DNA from 3 places in the Pedobacter sp. MC2016-14 genome. Region 2 is predicted to be linked to each of the others. Evidence: riboswitches for the same ligand, from Rfam matches in the RefSeq annotation. Region 2 holds a riboswitch; each other region holds the start of a gene.
What was found. A riboswitch is a leader RNA that binds a small molecule or an ion and turns the genes downstream of it on or off. The one in region 2 is predicted to bind S-adenosylmethionine.
Positions count from the first base shown of each region.

Region 1: linked by a shared signal. The riboswitch ahead of metH (methionine synthase) and the one ahead of LPB86_RS15435 (O-acetylhomoserine aminocarboxypropyltransferase/cysteine synthase family protein) in region 2 are both predicted to bind S-adenosylmethionine.
Region 3: linked by a shared signal. The riboswitch ahead of LPB86_RS10655 (cysteine desulfurase family protein) and the one ahead of LPB86_RS15435 (O-acetylhomoserine aminocarboxypropyltransferase/cysteine synthase family protein) in region 2 are both predicted to bind S-adenosylmethionine.

Region 1 is NZ_JAJMPA010000001.1:218,241-225,613, forward strand. It holds gene LPB86_RS00840 (efflux RND transporter periplasmic adaptor subunit) at 1-896, opposite strand, end outside; gene LPB86_RS00845 (hypothetical protein) at 1,018-1,425, opposite strand; gene murQ (N-acetylmuramic acid 6-phosphate etherase) at 1,602-2,420, shown strand; gene LPB86_RS00855 (hypothetical protein) at 2,424-2,993, shown strand; gene LPB86_RS00860 (Bax inhibitor-1/YccA family protein) at 3,041-3,793, shown strand; gene LPB86_RS00865 (S8 family peptidase) at 3,883-5,217, opposite strand; SAM riboswitch class I at 5,485-5,600, shown strand; gene metH (methionine synthase) at 5,717-7,373, shown strand, end outside.
Region 2 is NZ_JAJMPA010000003.1:27,933-35,305, reverse strand. It holds gene LPB86_RS15450 (NAD(P)/FAD-dependent oxidoreductase) at 1-810, opposite strand, end outside; gene LPB86_RS15445 (lipocalin family protein) at 904-1,395, opposite strand; gene LPB86_RS15440 (PLP-dependent aspartate aminotransferase family protein) at 1,492-2,607, shown strand; SAM riboswitch class I at 2,754-2,866, shown strand; gene LPB86_RS15435 (O-acetylhomoserine aminocarboxypropyltransferase/cysteine synthase family protein) at 3,111-4,421, shown strand; gene metX (homoserine O-acetyltransferase) at 4,432-5,490, shown strand; gene LPB86_RS15425 (homoserine dehydrogenase) at 5,491-6,735, shown strand; gene LPB86_RS15420 (dihydrolipoamide acetyltransferase family protein) at 6,775-7,373, opposite strand, start outside.
Region 3 is NZ_JAJMPA010000001.1:2,580,534-2,587,906, forward strand. It holds gene LPB86_RS10650 (sulfite exporter TauE/SafE family protein) at 1-707, shown strand, start outside; gene LPB86_RS10655 (cysteine desulfurase family protein) at 724-1,887, opposite strand; SAM riboswitch class I at 1,941-2,042, opposite strand; gene LPB86_RS10660 (RNA polymerase sigma factor) at 2,202-2,774, shown strand; gene LPB86_RS10665 (FecR family protein) at 2,864-4,015, shown strand; gene LPB86_RS10670 (SusC/RagA family TonB-linked outer membrane protein) at 4,272-7,373, shown strand, end outside.

The DNA of each region.
Region 1 (7,373 bases), on a different contig from region 2:
TTATTGTTTTTATCTACAATAAAAACATACTTCTTGTCCTGAATCTCGTAGGTTGCTTTTTGCGGAATTACAATCGCATTTTTCAAAGGAACCAACATCTGGATCTTCCCTGTTTCACCATTTCTAAGTAATTTTCCTGTATTGGCAAACCTGGCCCTAAAAGCGATATTCCCTGTTTCACTGTTAAACTCACTTTCAATAACCTCTACGTTTCCTTTGTATTTAAAAACATCGCCATTGGCCAGAAGTAAATCAACTTTATTTTCGGCGCGGTCTTTTATATCCGTTTGATATTGGAGATATTCCGGCTCAGACACATTAAAATAAGCAAACATCTGGCTGTTGTCAGAAAGGCTGGTGAGCAACTCCCCTTCATCTATAAGGCTTCCTAACTTTAAGGGAATCCGGTCAATTGTACCATCAAAGGGCGCCCTGATTTCGGTAAATCCTAAATGAAGTTTAGCCAATGCAACTTCTGCCTTTGCAGCCTGGAGTTTAGCCTGTGCTACTGCTTGTTCATTTTTGGAAACGATATTTTTATCCGCCAGGGTTTTTGCATTTTGAAATTCAATTTCAGCAGATTTCTCTTCGGCCTGGGCTTTAAGCAATTCAGCCTCATACATTTTTGGCATGATCCGGAACAATACCTGACCAGCTTTAACAGCCTGACCTTCGTCAACATAGATGTTTTGTAAAAACCCTTTTTCCTGGGCACGGATTTCAATGTTTCTAACCGATTTAATCTGGGAAACATATTCTTTGGTAAATGAAGTATCAATTTTTACAGGAGTAGTAACAGTATACTTCTCCACTTCTTCTTTTTCTTCTTTTTTAGATGTACAGCCGATATGGCACAAAAGCGCACATAAGCCGGCGAGCATTGCAATTCTCTTCACGATATTAAGTTTTTTATTAAGCTATTTCGATAATCTGGAATGTAAAATTCCCTGGAATTAAAAATCACATCAGTTTAGGGGCTGACCTGCACGATCGTACCTTAAGCTGATAATGTTTTTATCATAGCCTTAAAACTCTTTGAAGAAGATAGGTGTAAGTAGATGTGTAAGAAAAATGCCTGCAAATAGGCAGGTGATTGCAGGAGCTATTGTGTAGCTCAATTAAAAGGGAGGGATCATTTAGCGCCAGATAAGCTTTACTGATCAGCACAGATTTCCTGCTAAAAACCGGTTCGTCTTCGCTATCGTCAACGTTGAGCAGGTCTTCCTTTTTATCACTAAGAATTTCGTGTTTGATAACTGGATAGCCTTTAGAAAGGTAGCCGAGATTAAATTGCTGTGTGCTTTCTGAGCTGCGCAAAGGAGGGCTAGAGATTTTTGCATTAGTATGGCCTCCCGCATACACAGGTCCTGAACCCTTCAATAAGAAGGAAAACAGCGAAAGCACCAAAATAAATACAAATCTCATATCCGCCTCAAAAATAAGATAAGCCCTCATAGGTAGTATGGCCTTAACATATTTTAACAGTCAAATTTTTGTAAATAGTTGACCAGTGGCTTTTGCTGTTGTTAACATCCTCAATTATTCGTCTATTTATTTCCAGTTCAGGAAGAATTTAACGATTTTTATCCAAAATAAATAATATGATCCGAGTTACCGAGCAGGAATCCAGATATAACAATATCGATGAAATGTCTTTCGCAGAGATTCTACAGCACATTAATGAAGAGGATAAAACCGTGCCTCTTGCCGTGGAGCGGTCTCTTCCACAAATAGAAAAGCTCGCTTCGGCTGTTACTGAGCGAATGAAAAATGGCGGAAGGCTATTTTATATTGGCGCAGGCACCAGCGGCAGACTAGGTGTTGTAGATGCTTCGGAATGCCCACCTACTTTTGGTGTTCCTTTTGATGAGGTTGTAGGCATTATTGCTGGCGGCGATAAAGCTATCCGCAGAGCAGTTGAGAATGCAGAGGATGATGCAGTTCAAGCCTGGGTTGACTTAAAGGAATTTAACATCAATGCTAAAGACTGTCTGGTTGGATTAGCCGCCTCGGGCACTACACCTTACGTAATTGGCGGTCTAAATACTGCACGCAAAAACGGTGTCTTAACAGGCTGTATTGTTTGTAATGAAGGTGGACCAATTGCTGAGGAAAGTGATTATCCCGTAGAGGTGGTGGTTGGTCCAGAATTTTTAACTGGTTCTACACGAATGAAATCCGGAACGGCACAAAAGCTTGTTTTAAACATGCTGAGCACCACGGTAATGATTAAACTTGGAAAAGTTAAAGGCAATAAAATGGTGGATATGCAGTTAACAAATCATAAACTGGTAGACCGCGGTACGCAAATGGTAATGGATGAACTGAAGCTGGGTTATGATGCTTCTGCAGATTTACTATTGCGCCACGGAAGTGTACGGAAAGCCGTAGAGGCCGGAAAAAAACTGATATCTCAATAAATTATGCATGAAATAGAACCATATTATCAATGGCGCGATGATTATATTGCTGCAGAAGATGATCGTTCGCCTTTTTACGAGACGGAGTATTCGGAGTTTTATTTTGACAAGCAACTCTATAATTTCTTAATTCATCCGCAGTGGGATGATTTTGGATCCAACACCATGTATTTAAAGGTACTTTTTGTTGATTATGACAGAAATTACACCATTATAGAATTAATTGGCGAATGGAACGATGCCATTAACAATGACATCATGCTCATGAAAAGGGAAATCCTGGAACTGATGATGAATGAAGGCATCAACAAGTTTATCCTGATCGGAGAAAATGTGCTAAACTTTCATTCCTCTGAAGACAGTTACTACGAGGAGTGGTTTCAGGAAGTAGAAGATGGGTGGATCTGCGGCGTTAATTTTAATGAGCATGTGATTCAGGAGTTTAGGAATAGCAATATTGACTATTACATTAACTTTGGAGGCGAACTTGACGAAATGGCATGGCGCACACTCAAACCATTACAGATTTTCAAGAAAGCAGAGGAAATTCTGACAAAAAGACTTGGGGCATAACATTTGTATAACACTAATCATTAACCCTTAAAATAAACAATAACAAAATGGACAATAACAATAATTACAACTGGTCACAAGACTCTGTTTTTGTACAGAACCAAACAGGCGGAGTTGCAAAGAAATTTTTCGCGAATGTGTTTTTATGGATGTTTGTAGCGCTAAGCTTATCAACATTAGCAGCACTATACATTTCATCATCTAAAGAAGCCGTAAGTCAGCTTATCAACTTTGAGACAGGACAAAGAACTGTGCTTGGTTATATTGCCATGTTTGCACCTCTGGGTTTGGTGCTAATTATGGGGTCTGGATTTAGTCGTCTTTCCTATGGTGCTTTACTGGGTGTTTTTGTGCTCTTCTCCATACTGCTTGGTGTTAGTCTAAGTTTTATTTTCTTAATCTATACTTCTGGCTCTATCGTAGCTTGTTTTGGAGCGGCAGCAGGCATCTTCGGAATTATGGCTGTTTTAGGCTATACTACAGATGTTGATTTAACTAAGTTTGGCCCTATCCTTATGGTTGGTGTTGCAGGCTTATTTATTGCCAGTCTGGTGAACTTATTTATTGGTAGCAGTACCTTAAGCTACGTAATGAGTTTTATTGGTGTTGCTGTATTTACTGCACTTACCGCTTACGACGTTCAGAAATTGAAAAACATCGGGCAAGGCCTGGAAGCTGACGGTGAACAAATTCTTGCTGCTGATGCTAAGAAATTAGCGATCATGGGCGCATTAAATCTATATCTTGATTTTATCAACATCTTCTTATTCCTGTTAAGGATTTTTGGAGGAAGAAAATAAAACATTCTGGTATAAAAAAAGACGGCTGATCATAAATGACCAGCTGTCTTTTTTTGAATTCAGTAATCGTTGTTCAGACTCTGCTGGAACTATTTCCCTTTAGAAATCTGATCTGCCAATATCAATGCATCATAGGCATTAACAATTCCACCTGTTCTGCAAAGCGCTGTCATAGCTACCTTTTTACCACCTGATTTTGGTTTAGTAACCGGAATAGTGATTTTAGTTACCGATTGCTCGATGATGTATTTTAATTGTTTAGCTGTTAAATCAGGATAATAACCTTTAATCAAAGCGGCCAATCCCGCCACTACAGGCGTAGCCATACTTGTTCCAGACATTGGTCTGTATTTGTTATCAGGAACCGTGGCATAAATACCTACACCAGGAGCAAACACATCTACGGTTTGGTCGCCGTAGTTGCTAAATGGCGCAACCAATCCTGCCTCAGTAGCGCCACTTGCACCTACAGTAATCATATTGGGTGCTCTTTTGCCACCTTTCATAAAAAATGGAGTTGGATAATGCGGGATACTATCTACATCAGCACCATCATTTCCGGCAGCATTGATTAGTAACACACCTTTTTTATCCGCGTATTTAATAGCTTCCTCTACCAGTTCACGTTCCGGAGATACCCTTTTCCCAAAACTCATATTGATAATTTGTGCGCCATTATCTACGGCATAGCGAATGCCAAGGGCCACGTCTTTATCATACTCGTCGCCATTTGGCACCACACGAACACCCATCAACTTTACATTATCTGCTATACCGTCCATTCCTTTACCATTGCCGCGTGTAGCACCAATAATACCACCTACGTGGGTTCCATGGAAATAAGGATCTCCAATTAGGTTTGAATTTCCGTAAAAACGGTCTTTCTTATTGAAATAATCATCTTTTACTTGTTTACCTCTATAGTCAACTGGTGCAACGCTGTCTGCCTTTGTTAGTAAGCTTTTACTTACTACCCATGAGCGGTAATGTTGCAGATCTTTTTTCTTTACTTGTTTTTCATCCGTAATACCAGCAAACTGGGCTTTATACATATGATATACACGTTGATATTCTACACTGGCAGCAGTAACCTGTCCATTTGGGCCTCCTAAGAAATTCCAACCCAGAGCATCACCTTTGTAGCCATTGCCATCTAAATCTTTATCACCACCCAATACTTCTTTTGGGTTGCGCCATAAATTTGCCTTTAAATCTTCATGTAGAGTATCAATACCGCCATCCAATACACACACTACCACTGGTTTTGGTGTTTTTCCTTTTAATAGCTTATCATAAGCTTTAATTACGCCGATACCATATACATTATCTGCATCTTTTGAGAGCATGTGCCAGTTTTGCGGTGCCTGTTGCGCAAAGCCTAAAGCCGGTAGCAAGCACATCACCATTGCAATTGTTTTTTTCATTTTTTTGTGTTTCAGTTTTTTTGTGCAACCTACACATATTTGCTTTTATTTTAAAATCAGGCTGGCAACTATGTTTTTTCTATTGGCCTTTTTTACCCTCAAGCGCGGTCTGTTCTGGTCTTAAATAACTAATTTTTGTACACCCCAATATAGCGCTCTGGAAAAATTTAATTTTAAAACACGGTTCCTTTGTTTCATCAAATACAATTTTATATGGTAAAAACGCTAATTTCTTGGAATTGAGTTTTCTTTGTTGCATTTTTGTACTGCTTATAGAGAAAGACGGAGGGATTAGACCCTGCGAAGTCTTAGCAACCTGTGCTTACAAGGTGCTACATTCTACCGGAATACGCTTTTAAACAGCAACCCCCGAAAGATAAGTTGAGTTCATCACAGCCTGAATTCCGAATAAGCTTTGCACGTAATGAGTTCGGCACTTGTTTTGGCTTTAGCCACTATCAAAAATAGCTCATCACCTGCTCATATTATTGTTTTATTAATGAACATTAGAGAAGAATTAGAGAAAAGAATACTAATTATCGATGGTGCGATGGGTACCATGATCCAGCGTTATACACTTAGCGAGGAAGACTTTCGCGGTGAACGTTTTAAAGACCACCCCTGCGATGTTAAAGGTAATAATGATTTACTAAACCTTACCCGTCCCGACATCATTAAAGAGATTCATACCGAATACCTAAAGGCTGGCGCTGACATCATCGAAACCAATACTTTTAGTACGCAGCGCATTTCACTTGCAGATTACCAGATGGAAACACTGGATTATGAGATGAGTTTTGAAGGCGCCAAAATTGCTAAAGAAGCGGCAGCCGCCTTTATGCAGGCCAATCCTGAGCGTAAATGTTTCGTTGCTGGTGCTGTTGGGCCTACCAATAGAACACTTTCCATTTCGCCGGATGTAAATGATCCTGGCTACCGGGCATTGACTTTTGATGAACTGGTAGATGCGTACGATGCCCAGGTAAGGGGACTGGTTGATGGAGGGTCAGACTTACTGATGATCGAAACCATCTTTGATACCTTAAATGCCAAAGCAGCTATTTTTTCTATCAAAAAATACGAAGAGGTCATTGGCAGAAAGATAGAAATCATGATTTCCGGAACCATTACCGATGCTTCTGGAAGAACGCTTTCCGGACAAACGGTTGAAGCTTTTTTAAACTCTGTTATCCATGCAAATCCGTTAAGCATTGGTTTCAATTGTGCACTGGGTGCTAAAGAAATGAGGCCACACATTGAAGAACTTGCTGCAAAAGCAGGATGTTATGTCTCCGCTTATCCAAATGCAGGTTTACCGAATGAGTTTGGGGCTTATGACGAGATGCCTCATGAAACGGCTCATTTTGTAGAGGACTTTATAGCACACGGATTTGTAAATATTGTTGGTGGCTGTTGTGGTACCACACCAGATCATATTGGCTGTATTGCCGCTAAAGCTAAAAGTGTAGCACCGAGAAAAATCCCTGTTATTGAACCTTATTTGCGCTTAAGTGGTCTAGAACCTGTAACCATTACTCCAGAAAGCATTTTCGTTAATATTGGCGAACGGACCAATATCACAGGCTCACCAAAGTTCTCTAAACTGATTCTGAGTGGGGATTTTGAGGCGGCATTAACCGTAGCACGCCAGCAAGTAGAAGGTGGTGCACAGGTGATTGACGTGAACATGGATGAGGGTATGATCGATTCAGAAGCAGCTATGACTAAATTTCTGAACCTGATTGCCTCAGAACCGGACATCTCAAAGTTGCCTATTATGGTTGACTCTTCTAAATGGACGGTGATTGAAGCCGGACTAAAATGCTTGCAGGGCAAAGGAATTGTCAACTCCATTTCTCTAAAAGAAGGCGAAGATAAATTTAGAGAGAGTGCCAGAAAAATCATGGTATACGGTGCTGCCGTAGTTGTAATGGCCTTTGATGAACATGGACAGGCGGATAATTTTGAAAGAAGAAAAGAGATCTGTAAAAGGTCTTACGATATACTGGTAGATGAAATTGGCTTTCCTTCTGAAGACATCATTTTTGACCCTAACATTCTTACCGTAGCTACCGGACTAGAGGAACATAACAATTATGCAGTAGATTTCATCAACGCAACCCGCTGGATCAAAGAAAACCTACCCCATGCTAAAG
Region 2 (7,373 bases):
ACCATCTGTTTCAACCCGTCCGGCTGAAGTCTCCAGCGCAGTGGCCCTGCCCCCGCTAACTTCAATTTTGCTAACTGCGGTATTGGTATAGATGGTAACTCCGAGAGAACGGGCCAGGGTTTCCATGGCGGTGATGAGCTGATGCATGCCCCCTTTAGGATACCAGGTGCCCTGTACCAATGCAGAATAGTTCATCATGGTGTAGAGTGCCGGTATTTTACCAGCCGTAGCACCAAGAAAAAGCACAGGAAACTCCATTAGCGCAATTAAACGTTCATCTTTAAAATAACTGCGCACACTGGAACTTACAGAACTAAACATTTGTAAACTCATGGCGCCTTTAAGGATGTCAAAATTGATGTATTCCAGCCATGAATAAGAAGGCTTAAACACAAACTTCTTCATGCCAATGGTATATTTTACTTCCGCTTCCTTTAAAAACTTCTTTAGTGCTACACTGCTTCCGGCTTCTATGTTTTCAAAAGCAGCGTAAAGTTCAGTTTCATTGGCAGGAATCTTTACCACATCAGCAGGGTTAAAGATCATTTGAAATCCGGGGTCCAATTGGATGAGTTCATAATAATCAGCTGATTTTTTACCAAATTCCGCAAAAAAATCTTCAAACACATCAGGCATCCAATACCAGCTTGGGCCCATATCAAATTTAAAGCCCTCGGCTTCATACATTCTTGCCCTGCCACCAATGGTGGCATTCTTCTCAAAGACAGTTACATCATGACCCGCCTTTGCTGCAAAGCAGGCGGCTGATAAACCTGAAAACCCGGTACCTATAATCGAAACTCTAGCCATAAATCACTTGAGGGCTCAAAATAGCAATAATTTTTGCTAAACAAGAAAGGACCCAAAAGGGTCCTTCTCTATGAATGATTTAAAATTTACTAACTATTGTGCTTTTGTATAATTTAATACGATGTAAGCAGTAGTATTGCCATACTGGATGGGTGATTTTAAAACCAGGTTATCACCGGTAGTTGCAGAAAGAATAAGCCTGTAACCTGTAGTTACGTTTTTGGCTTTATCACCTTCATATAGCTTTTTAAATTGAAAAGTCTCATCGGCAGTGCTTACAGACCAGAATATGGTTTGCGTTTTTGCATCGCAGCCATTGCCACCTGGCAAAGCGTAACTTCCGTTACCGCTGTTGGTAAATCTCCAGGTACTACCTTCAAAACATTTATACGAAGCTTCATCAAACAATGATTTAACCGCTACAGAAGGAATACCTTCAAAGCTAACTGTATTTAACAACCAGGTGCCTGTTACCTTACCTCTTTTTAAATCTGCACCGGCAGTAGTTCCTTTTGTTGACGAACAGCTTTGTAAAACCATTAATGAACCGCATAAAATGGCCGCTATAAATAATATTCTTTTCATTTTTTGTTGTATTTGTTAATTTGTATTTAGTAACAAATAGCTTACATAAATCCTGCCAAAATTGGGGAGTTTAAACTATAACCGCTAAATTTGTTTATGCCTAAAATAGAAACCACGGCCATACACGCCGGAAACATTAAGACCGCAACCGGAGATGTAACACAGCCAATCTCCTTATCTACAACATTTTTTAGAGACGAAACCGGAGGTTACCCCGGGGGACATATGTACAGCCGCGTTAGTAACCCAAACCGCGCTGCACTTGAACAGGTGCTTACCCAACTGGAAGGCGGAGCCGATGCCTGTGCTTTTTCTTCGGGCAATACTGCTGGAATGGCACTTTTTCAGGCCCTGAAGCCAGGAAGTCATATTATTGCGCCTGACGATATGTACTGGGGTTTTAAAAAACAGCTGCAATCTTTATTTGAAGGCATCCTGGAAATTGATTTTATTGACCTTACACAAATTGGGGAAATTGCGCAATATATAAAGCACAATACGGTGATGATTTGGGTAGAGACACCCTCTAACCCGCTTTTGAAAATTACCGATGTGGCAGCTGTAGCCAGCATTGCGAACGAGCACCAGCTTTTGCTGGCTTGCGACAGCACCTTTGCTTCGCCATGTCTTCAAAATCCGATCGTATTGGGGGCACACATCGTGATGCATTCCAGTACAAAATATATCGGCGGCCATAGTGACGTGTTGGGCGGCGTATTGGTAACGGCAAAAAAAGATGAATTTTGGGAGCGAATCAGGAACATACAGCAGGTTGGCGGTGCCGTACCTGCTCCTTTTGATTGTTATTTGCTCTTAAGGAGCATTAAAACCTTGGCCTATAGAATGCGCGGACATAGTGCAAACGGAATGGCACTGGCACGATACCTGGAACAGCACCCCAAGGTAGAAGCAGTTTATTATCCTGGACTGAGTTCTCATCCGCAGCACGAAATTGCCAAAAAACAAATGTCTGATTTTGGCGGGATGCTTTCTATTCTGGTAAAAGGTACAGGCGAAACCGCTAAAAAGGTGGTGAATAGCGTACACTTATTTGCCCAGGCTACCAGTCTTGGCGGTGTAGAAAGCCTCATTGAGCACCGTGCCTCTGTAGAAGGGCCAGACACCAAAACCCCACAGAATTTAATTCGGATCTCTGCCGGACTGGAACACATTGACGACTTAATCAACGACTTAAGCCAAGCTTTAGGATAAATAAAAGCCAAATAAACTTAATTATCTAACTAAAAAACAAACACTTAATATAAATTCAGAATTTTATTTTGGTGATTTTACAAGTAAACCCTACATTTGCAGTATCAAAGGCATAAAGCCCGCGAAAGTCAAATCTCAATTGGTTTGATTTATAAAGAAGTGGCGAGAGACAGGCTCATTGACCCACTGGCAACCCTCCCTAACGGAGAAGGTGCCAATTCCTGACCACATAACATGGTGTTATTTGGAAAGATAAATTAGAACTAAAATGAACATTACGTACATTCCTTCTCTTCAAAGAGATCAGTTAATTTTAAAGCGCTCAACGTTAGCCTTTACATCCGGCATCGTTTTTAACGGTGGTTTAATGCAGTTACATACTTGTATGTGCTGTTGCATGGCCTAAAATAAAAATCTTCCTTTTTGTTATTCAATCCGGAAGGCCCCAGCTCTGGGGTACGTCAGCAATGTTATACTCATTTTAAACCTTAAATCACAAAAACATGTCAACCTCACATAAATTTGAAACTTTACAAGTCCACGCAGGACAGGAAATCGATCCATCAACAGGCTCACGCGCAGTACCCATCTATCAAACTACTTCGTACGGATTTAAAAATTCTGAACATGGCGCCAATCTTTTTGCTTTAAAAGAATTTGGCAACATCTACACCAGGATCATGAACCCAACAACAGATGTTTTTGAAAAACGGGTAGCGGCACTTGAAGGTGGTGTGGCAGCTGTGGCAGTAGCCTCAGGACAAGCTGCTCAGTTTATTGCACTAAACAACATTCTGGAAGCGGGAGATAATTTTGTATCCTCAACGCACCTGTATGGTGGTAGCTACAACCAGTTTAAAGTTGCGTTTAAGCGCCTGGGCATAACGGTTAAATTTGCCAATGGCGATGATCCAAACGATTTTGAAGCTAAAATAGATGCCAAAACCAAGGCTATTTATGTAGAAAGCATAGGAAACCCATCTTTTAGCATTCCTGATTTTGAAAGGCTTTCTTCTATTGCCCAAAAACATGATTTACCCCTCATTGTAGACAATACCTTTGGTGCCGCAGGATACCTGTTTAAACCATTAGAGCATGGTGCGCATGTTGTGGTGCAATCTGCCACCAAATGGATAGGCGGCCATGGTACCAGTGTTGGTGGCGTGATTGTAGACGGCGGGAATTACAATTGGGGAAACGGTAAGTTCTCACAATTTACCGCTCCTTCTGAAGGTTATCACGGATTGGTTTTTAACGATGTATTTGGTATTGGCGGCCCATTTGGCAACATTCAGTTTGCCATCCGCGCAAGGGTTGAAGGCCTAAGGGATTTTGGTCCGGCACTGGCGCCTTTCAATTCCTTTTTATTGATCCAGGGATTGGAAACACTTTCTTTACGGGTACAACGCCATGTAGATAACGCGCTGGCCCTGGCAACCTGGCTGCAACAGCATCCGGCGGTTAAACAAGTAAACTACCCGGGACTGGAAAGCAGTCCTTACCATACACTAGCTAAAAAATATTTACAAAACGGCTTTGGCGCGGTGCTTTCTTTTGAACTTAAAGGAGATAAGGAAACTGCTACCAAATTGGTAGACAGCCTTGAACTGGTAAGCCATCTGGCCAATGTGGGTGATGCAAAAACGCTGATCATCCAGCCTTCTGCCACTACACATCAGCAATTGAGCGATGAAGAACAGCTTGCGGCAGGGATTTCTCCTCAATTACTAAGGGTATCTGTAGGGATTGAACATATTGACGACATCAAGGCCGATTTTGAACAAGCCATCAACAAAAGCACTAAGCAAATTTAGCTTGCCCATAATGAGCACGATACACACATACAATTATACCAGGCAGTTTAAACTGGAAAACGGGAAGAAGCTAAAGGGAATTGAGATTGCTTACCATACGTATGGAAAATTAAACGCCAATAAAGACAATGTGATCTGGGCATGTCATGCTTTAACAGCAAACTCAGATGTATTGGACTGGTGGAAAGGACTTTTTGGAAGCAATGCTTTATTTAATCCTGAAGAACATTTTATTGTATGTGCAAATGTACTGGGTTCTAATTATGGCAGCACCAATCCACTGAGCATAAATCCGGTAACGGGTTTACCCTACTACCTTGCTTTTCCTGAACTTACCATCAGAGATTTTGTGCAGGCGCACCAATTGCTGGCCGCACACCTTGCTATTGATACCATTAAGGTACTGATTGGGGGTTCTCTGGGCGGACAGCAAGCACTGGAATGGTCAATTATGGAGCAAAACAGAATTAAAAACCTGATTCTCGTAGCCTCTAATGCGCTACACTCGCCCTGGGGAATTGCTTTTAATGAAAGTCAGCGACTGGCCATTAGCACAGACAGGACTTTTTACGCGCAGAAACCAGATGGAGGACTAAAAGGATTAAAAGTGGCCAGAAGTATTGCCTTACTCTCTTACCGTACTTATGATGCTTATGCTGCTACGCAGCTGGAAAGCGTAAATGATAAAACAAGCGGCTTTAGGGCGGCATCTTATCAAAACTATCAGGGAGAAAAGCTCTGCAACAGGTTTAATGCCTACAGCTATTGGTACCTGAGCAAAGCCATGGATAGTCATAATGTGGGTCGTGGCAGGAAAAGTGTGGTAGATGCCCTTGCCAGCGTAAAATCCAACACATTGGTTATTGGCATTGAGAACGACGTTCTTTTTCCCATTACGGAACAAAAATTTATGAGCGATCATATTAAAGATGCAGAATTTGCAGCCGTAGCCTCGGCTTTTGGACATGATGGCTTTTTAATTGAAACTGGTGTATTAACCAACATCATCAGCAATTTTTTAAAAAACAGTACAAGTAAGAAAATTATCAAATTACATAAAATAGCATAAATGAGCAAGACACTCAAAATCGGGTTATTCGGGTTTGGCGTAGTGGGCCAGGGATTACATGACATCATCCGTGGACAGGAACTTAACCTGGAAATCATCAAAATCGCGATCAAAAATCCGGACAAAAAAAGAAGCCTTAATTCTAAATTATTTACGGCAAATCATGATGAGATCCTGGATAATCCGGAAATTAATACCATAGTAGAATTAATTGATGATGCAGACGCTGCATTTGCCATCACTAAAAAAGCATTGATAAATGGCAAAAACGTAGTCTCTGCAAATAAAAAAATGATTGCAAATCATTTGGCAGAATTGGTAGAATTGCAGGCTAAACATGGTACTTCTTTATTATATGAAGGTGCTGTTTGCGGCAGTATCCCAATTATCAGAAACCTGGAAGAATATTACGACAATGAGTTGCTGCATGGCATCAGCGGAATTTTTAACGGTTCTTCAAATTACATCCTCTCTAAAATCTTTAATGAAGATATGCCCTATGACCAGGCCTTGAAACAAGCTCAGGACTTAGGCTTTGCAGAGACAGATCCGATTATGGATGTTGGTGGTTATGATCCTAAATTTAAACTGGCCATTGCTACTGCTCATGCTTATGGGTTGTTCATCAATCCGGATAAAATTTTAAATGTAGGGATCCAAAACCTCTCTGACAATGACATTCAGTACGCCCGAGAAAAGAACTTTAAAATTAAACTGGTACCCACAGCACGTAAAATCAGCACTAAACAGGTGGTAACCTATGTACTGCCTAAGTTTGTAAAAGCAGATGACTTCTTGTACAACGTAGAGAATGAGTACAACGGCGTAACGGTACAGGCTGCTTTTGCAGATAAACAGTTCTTTTTTGGTAAAGGTGCGGGCGGGCACCCTACTGGTGCGGCGGTTTTATCAGACATTGCTGCGTTGCGCTACGATTACCGCTACGAATATAAAAAATACCACCAGCACAATGGCTTAGTGCATACGGACAATGTAAACATAGAGGTTTACTTGCGTTATGTACACGAATATACGCTGGATAAGCTCAAAGTAGAAAACATTGTAGAGCGCTTTTCGCGCAACGATTACAAATATGTAATTGGCAATGTAAACTTAAAAACCCTATTGGCCAATAAGGAATTGCTGACCAATAAAGATGTGTTTATTGCCCATACAGGCAAATACACCTACACAGAAGACCAAATTAAAGCGATTGCAGACGAAGGTCTGGAACTGGCTCAATAATATTCTGAATTTAACAGGTCCTGCTTAGCGCAGGACTTGTTAAATTTCTCTGTTGATATCCCAATTTTCCAGGTAATCTCCTACCCTTTTTACAAAGGTGCCTCCTAAGGCGCCATTTACAACTCTATGGTCATAAGATAGGGAAAGGAACATCATGTGCCTGATGGCAATTACATCTCCGTATTCGGTTTCTATTACAGCGGGTTTCTTTTTAATGGTACCTATGGCTAAAATGGCCACTTGCGGCTGATTGATGATCGGCGTACCCATCACATTCCCGAACGAGCCGATGTTGGTGAGCGTAAAGGTACCGTTTTGCGTTTCGTCTGGCTTAAGCTTTGAAGCCCTGGAACGCGCAGCAAGGTCATTTACAGCTTTGGTTAAACCCACAAGGTTCAACTGATCTGCATTTTTAATGACCGGAACTATTAAATTTCCATTTGGCAAAGCAGCAGCCATACCAATATTAATGTCTTTTTTCTTGATGATCTGTGTACCGTTAACGGATATGTTAATCATCGGGAAATCTTTAATTGCTTTTGTTACCGCCTCAATAAAAATAGGCGTGAAAGTAATTTTCTCATTTTCCCTTTTCTCAAAGTTTTTCTTTACTTTTTCTCTCCACAGTACCAGGTTGG
Region 3 (7,373 bases), on a different contig from region 2:
TGGTGGATGGTGCCCTTGGGATGGGGTATGGAGTGATTTCTACAACAGTATTGCTTTCTACAGGACTTAATCCTGCAGCTATTAGTGGAAGTATCCATACTGCGGAAATGTTTTCAAGTGGTGCGTCAGGATTTAGCCATTACAAATTTGGAAACATCAACAAAAAGCTTTTCAAAACATTATTATTGCCCGGTGTTCTGGGCGCAGTTATAGGGGCCACTCTACTTGTTTATCTTGGTGAAGCTTATGGCAGCTGGTTGCGGCCAGTCTTGTCAGTTTATACCTTGCTGCTTGGCGCAAGGATTTTGCTCAATGCTTTTAAAAAGAGAAATGAGTCCCGTAAAGTTAAGCATGCAGGTTGGCTTGCAGGTGCTGGTGGTTTTTTAGATTCCTTTGGCGGCGGCGGATGGGGTCCTTTGGTTACCAGTACATTAATTGCTAAAGGTAAAACACCCAGGTACATTATTGGTACAGTTAGTTTAACTGAATTTTTTGTGACCTTGGGGAGTGCACTTACCTTTTTTGTGTTATTAGGCACCAGTCATATTCAAACCATTGCAGGCTTAATTATTGGCGGACTCCTTGCCGCACCGATAGCAGCAAGGTTAGCAGGAAAGCTAAACACTAAAACTATTCTTATTCTGGTAGGCGTGCTGGTGATTATCTCAAGTGCACGAACATTACTTAAAGCAACTGGAATTCTTTAAAAATGTAAAATGGAGGCTAACCAGTAGCCCTCATTTCGTTTAAAACATCCTTAATAAAAAGTGAAGCCAGTTGGTCAACCGTAAAGTCAATTTCCTGTTTGGTGTTGTATCGGCTAAATGAAAACCTTATGGTACTGCCGTCATAATTATTTCCTAAGGCTCCTAATACATGAGAACCAGCTGTAGAATGACTGGTGCATGCACTTCCACCAGAGGCGCAGATATTGTGCTGGTCAAGATAAGTTAGGGGCGGCTGTCCACTTAATGTCTCTGGAAGTGCAACACTTAATACCGTTGATAAGCTGAGTTCTTTTATAGCCGAATTTCCGTTAAACCTGATGCCGGGAATTTTGCGGAGTAATTGAGCAATCATATGTTGTTTTAAATTACTGATGTGTGTTTGATAATTTTCTCTGTTGCTATAGGCCAGTTCCAATGCCTTTGCTAAACCAACAATGCCAGTTACATTTTCAGTTCCGCTACGCTGGCTTCGTTCTTGTGAGCCACCATTGATGAAGGGAGTGATTGAAGTTTTGATGCTTTTGTATAAAAAACCAATTCCTTTAGGGCCATGAAATTTATGCGCAGATCCAACCAGGAAATCGGCCTGAAGGACCTTTGTGTCAAACGCATATTGCCCCATGCTTTGTACAGTGTCTGAATGGAAAACAGCACTGTACTTTCTACAGACCTCAGCAATCTCGTGGATATCATTGATGTTTCCTATTTCGTTGTTTCCATGCATTACAGAAACAAAGGCTTTTTCGCCTGTTGCTAATATTTCCTCCAAATGTGGTATGGAAAGATTGCCCCGTTCATCATGGTTTAGATAAATTAGTCTTATTTCTCCATTTCTTTGAAGTAATTTTAATGTATTCAAAACCGCGTGATGCTCAAACGCCGTCGTAACAGCTAGTTTTATCCCATTACCACGAATCGCCGACAAAATTGCGGTATTGTCGGCCTCGGTGCCACCAGAAGTAAAAATAATATGCTCCGGGCTGGTATTTAGAAGATCAGCAATTGTTGTTCTGGATTTGTCAATAGCTGTTTTTGCTGATCGCCCGTAATAATGTGAAGAAGATGGATTGCCAAAATTCTCAAAGAAATAGGGTTGCATAGCTTCAAAAACTTCGAGGCTTAAAGGAGTAGTTGCTGCATTGTCTAGATAAATTCTCATGTCTTTTAAGTTTAATTGTATAAATACTGCTTATCAGAGACAGAGATGAAATGATCTTATCTATCCGCAAATGTTGCGGAAGGATTTAGCACCTTGTAAAATAACAGGTTGCTAAGACTTCAAAGGGCCTTTCCCTCAGTCTTTCTTGATAAGTTAAATATGTTTTAAGAACTGTTTGCTGGGACAAATATAACATTTAAATATTAAATCTACTATTTTAGTAGATTTAATATTTGGACAGCTTTGCTAACAGCCTTTAAATTAGTATTTGTATATTGAATTTAAAATTATGTAATTTCGTTTCAAACTAACCAATGTCAGTATATCTTCAACACAGCGATTTTGATTTAATAGCATTATTACGTGATGGCGATCAAACTGCTTTTCAGGAAATATATCTCCGCTACAATACCCTTTTACTTATTTATGCGCATAAAAAACTTCAGGATAAGGAGGAGGCTAAGGATGTAGTACAAGAAGTTTTTGTTAAGTTATGGGCCAACAGGGACGATTTTGTGTTAAAAACTACATTGTCTGGTTATCTTTATAAAAGCGTCTTAAATAAGATTTTAAATATATTCAGACACAAAGAGTTCAGTCGTGAATACATTAACGGCTTACAGGAAATCCTTGACGGCGAAAGTTCTGCCACCGATTATCGGATCAGAGAGCGTGAAATTTCTGGGATCATTGAAAAAGAGATTGCTTTACTTCCATGTAAAATGAGGGAAGTTTTTGACCTTAGAAGAAAAGAATTTCTGAGTAACAAAGAAATCGCAGAGCGAATGAATATCTCTGAACATACCGTGGCTACACACATGAAGAAAACACTCAAATTGCTCAAGGCAAAATTCGGCCGCTTAATGATATTTTGTTTTATCGGTTAAAAAGTAATAAATATTTTGATTTGGGATACCCGATCAGACATTTTCATGTGTCTTGTTGTTAATTGCGGTAATTGCCCGCATTATATAAGATGGATAACGGTAAAAAAGCAGAAGAACTAGTAAAGAAATTTAATGAGGGGCAGGAAACTGAGCAGGAAAAGGCAATTGTAAATTATTGGCTTCACCACCTTAATGAAGAAGAGGTGTCCAGTTTGTCAGAGGCTGATTTATTAGGCAGTCAGGATGAAATGTGGAAATCTGTTGAGCCTGCTATACCTTTAAAGAGGCGCTATAAGCTCTTCCCTTCTATTGCCGCTGCTGCCGTTTTAATCATGACCCTTTCGGCAGGTCTTTATATATATGTTAACAAAACAGTTTCCGAACGCAGACATCTGGCAAAACATTCCAGTAGTACTATAGTTCCGGGAGGGAACAAAGCAATCCTTACACTAGCAGATGGCAGGAAGATTATTTTGAACGATGTTTCAAACGGCGAACTTGCTGAACAGTCTGGCATTAAAATCAGTAAAGCTGCAGATGGGCAGATCATTTATTCTGTAACTGATGCTTTTGCCAAGGGTAATAAAAAAGCTTTGTATAATACAATTGAAACTCCGAAAGGAGGTCAATACCAGATCAATCTGCCTGATGGAAGTTTGGTATGGTTAAATGCGGCATCCCGGTTACGCTTTCCAACGAGGTTTATAGGCAGTGAGCGCAATGTTGAGTTGTCGGGCGAAGGATACTTTGAAATTGCCCATAATAAGAAAATGCCATTTAAGGTAAAAACAAGTCGCCAGGAGATTGAGGTGCTGGGTACGCACTTTAACCTGAACAGTTACGCGGATGATGATCTTGTAAAAACAACATTACTTGAAGGATCTGTTCGGGTTACTTCATTAGTTCAAGGAGATAAAGCTGTGGTGCTTGAACCTGGTCAGCAGTCTGTTCTAGGTCAAAAAGATTTTAAAATAAGTCGAGTGGACGTTGAAAATGCTCTTGCATGGAAAAATGGCTATTTCCGTTTTGACGATGAAGAATTAGAAAGCATTATGCATAAAGTATCCAGGTGGTACAATGTAGATGTAATTTATAAAAATGAAAAATTAAAAAGAGAGCCTTTTGCAGGGATCATTACACGGGCAACTAAAATATCAGATTTGCTAAAAATGCTTGAACAGGCAGGAGAAGTTAAGTTTGAAATTGACAACAACAAAATTGTTGTCATGAATAAGAGCTAGAAATAAAATAATAACCTAAACTAATCAATTAAACCACAACCAAATATGAAAGCGAAGCTTAATTCTCCGTAGGACTAAACATCCATGGTTTATTTAAAAGACCAGGAACACTGGAACTGTCCCTGATCTAATTTCTGAATAAACCTAAATTAGTGTCTAACAACTTCTTAACAATTTAAACAGCTAACAAATGTATAGAATTTTTACAAATTATTTTTGTAACCGACCGGATTATGTCCGTAAATTTTTTCTGACTATGAAAATTACAACCATTTTAATTTTCGCGGTATTGATGCAGGTGAGTGCGGCAGGGCTAGCTCAACGGGTTACATTCCATCAAAAGGGAGTAAGCTTAAAGCAGATCTTCAATGAGATCAACAAGCAAACGGGCTACAATATTTTATGGTCCGCAAAAAAAATTAAAAATGATAAGCTTCAGGATGTGCAATTTAGCAATGCTTCTTTAGAAGATGTGCTTTCTGTAAGTTTAAAAGGTTTGCCCTTAACTTATACCATTGAAAGCAAGACCATAGTGATTAAAGAAAAGCAAAAATCTGTTTTTCCTGAATTCTCAGCTGCTATTCAATTTAAGAACATTGAAGGTAAAGTGACCGACGAAAAAGGAATGGTCATTCCGGGTGCCTCTGTTAAAGTAAAAGGCAGCACCAAAGGAACTGTTTCCGGAAGCGATGGTAAATTCGTGATTGACGTAGTTGCCGGTGATGTATTGGTAATTACTTCTATAGGGTTTACAACCACAGAGGTAACAGTTGGTAACCAAACTTCTTTAGTCATTGTATTAAAAGAAGCTTCGAATGAGCTGGATGGGGTAGTTGTAACTGCGCTGGGTATAAAACGACAATCAAGAACATTAACTTATAACGTTCAAGAGATTAGCGGAGAGGAAGTTAATAGAGTAAAAGATGCTAACTTTGTGAATAGCCTCGTTGGTAAGGTTGCAGGTGCAACGATCAATTCTAGTTCTTCAGGAGTAGGGGGTAGTGCAAGAGTAGTATTACGTGGCTCCAAATCTATAACACAAAATAACAATGCTTTGTATGTAATTGATGGGATTCCAATGCCGGATTTGCTAAGCGCACAGCCTACGGATGTGTTTGGCGGTGCGGGACAAACTGGAGATGGAGCTTCAAATGTGAACCCGGATGACATTGAGTCCATTTCGGTATTAACAGGCCCATCCGCATCTGCATTATATGGTTACCAGGCGGCGAATGGAGTAATCTTAATTACTACCAAGAAAGGCTCTAGAGATGGGTTTTCCGTTAATGCTTCCAACAGTACCACTTTTTCCAGCCCTTTTGTAATGCCAAAATTTCAGAACACATATGGATCTGAAATTGGCAGTTATAGCAGTTGGGGAGAAAAGCTAGCTACACCAAGTAACTACGACCCTAAAGATTTTTTCCAGACTGGGGTGAATTCAACCACTGCGCTGAATTTATCTACAGGTAATGAAAAAAACCAAACGTATTTTTCATTTGCTGCGGTTAATGCAAATGGAATTATACACAACAATGATTTAGATAGGTATAATTTCTCCTTTCGTAATACTAGTAAACTGCTGAAAGATAAACTGACGTTGGACTTGGGTGTAAATTACACTACTCTTGCAGAACGAAATATGCTTTCGCAAGGGCAGTACTTCAACCCCCTCATCCCAATTTATCTATTTCCTAGAGGTGACGACATTAGGAAATATCAGGTATTTGAACGCTATGATGCAACACGGAACTTTAAAATCCAGTACTGGCCATTTGGTGACCAGGGTTTTCAAATGCAAAACCCGTATTGGATAATTGAAAGAGATAATTTCCTCAATAAAAAGAACAGATATCAGCTAACAGGATCTTTAAAATACGATATCAATTCATGGCTGAATGTAACTGGTCGCGTTAAGATGGATAACACTACTGGCAGAAACCTAAAAGAATATTCAGCGTCCACTTCTGGCTTGTTTGCCAGTGACGCAGGTGCTTATTATAAATATGATCTAAGTACCAATCAGGTTTATGCTGATGTATTGTTAAATGCAAACAAGCAGATAAACGATTTTTCATTGACAGGAAACCTTGGTGTAAGTTTGCAGGATACCAAGTACGAGTATTCTAGCTTAGGAGGTAATCTTCAAAGTGTTCCAAATCTATTTACCTACACTAACCTAAATCTTTCACAGAGTAAAATAGAGCAAAGTGGATATCATGATCAAATGCAATCCGCTTTTGGAAGTTTCCAGGCTGGCTATAAAAGTATGGTATACCTGGATGTAACGGGAAGAATAGATGTACCTAGTCAGTTGGCATTTACGTCCGCAAATTCTACGATATATCCTTCTGTGGGTTTATCTGGTATATTTACTGATATTTTTAAGATAAAATCGGATGTGTTGTCCTTTCTAAAGGGCAGGATATCTTATGGAGAGGTGGGAATTCCGCCTAGAAGGCAAATTACTAGAAGTACCTATCCTCTATCAAATGGTTCTGCTCAGGTTATTAGTTTCTTGGCTGCAGACTTAAAAGCAGAGCGGACAAAATCTTTTGAGGCAGGGCTTAATGCTGCATTTTTTAGAAACAAATTAAAGATTGATGCTACTGTATATCGTTCCTCTACTTTTGATCAGTTGTTTAATCCAACTATCCCAGAATCATATGGTTATAACAGTATATTCATTAATGCAGGGCGTATTGACAATAAAGGTATTGAAGTATCAGCAACCCTAAATCAAAAAATAGGCCAGGTGAACTGGACATCAAATGTTGTTTATTCATTGAATCGCAATACAATCAAAGAACTTCTTGATGGCTATACAGACCCTACCACAGGATTGTATTTCAAAAGTGATGTATTGGATATAACAGGAATTGGAAGTTATAAAAATACACTGGTAAAGGGCGGATCAATGGGGGATATTTATGTAAATACCTTGAAGACTGACGAACATGGATATATTTATGTGAATGCAGCTTCACAGGCCGTATTACCTGATCAAAATACATTTATCAAAGCGGGAAATACTAATCCTGATTTTAATATCGGATTTAGAAATGGATTTTCTTATAAAGGATTTGATGTAAGTGTATTGGTGACTGGAAGATTTGGTGGTGTGGGGGTGTCTGTTACACAGGCAATAATGGATGGATATGGTGTGTCGCAGGCATCAGCTGACGCCAGAGATGCAGGTGGTGCGTCTGTAAATGGATTTTTAATCCCTGCACAAGCTTATTATCAGACCGTTGGTGGGGGTACTACTGGTATTAGTTCCATGTATACTTACAGTGCAACAAACATTAGGTTGGGTGAGGTTTCGTTAGGTTATGATATACCAGTAGCCAAATATGCC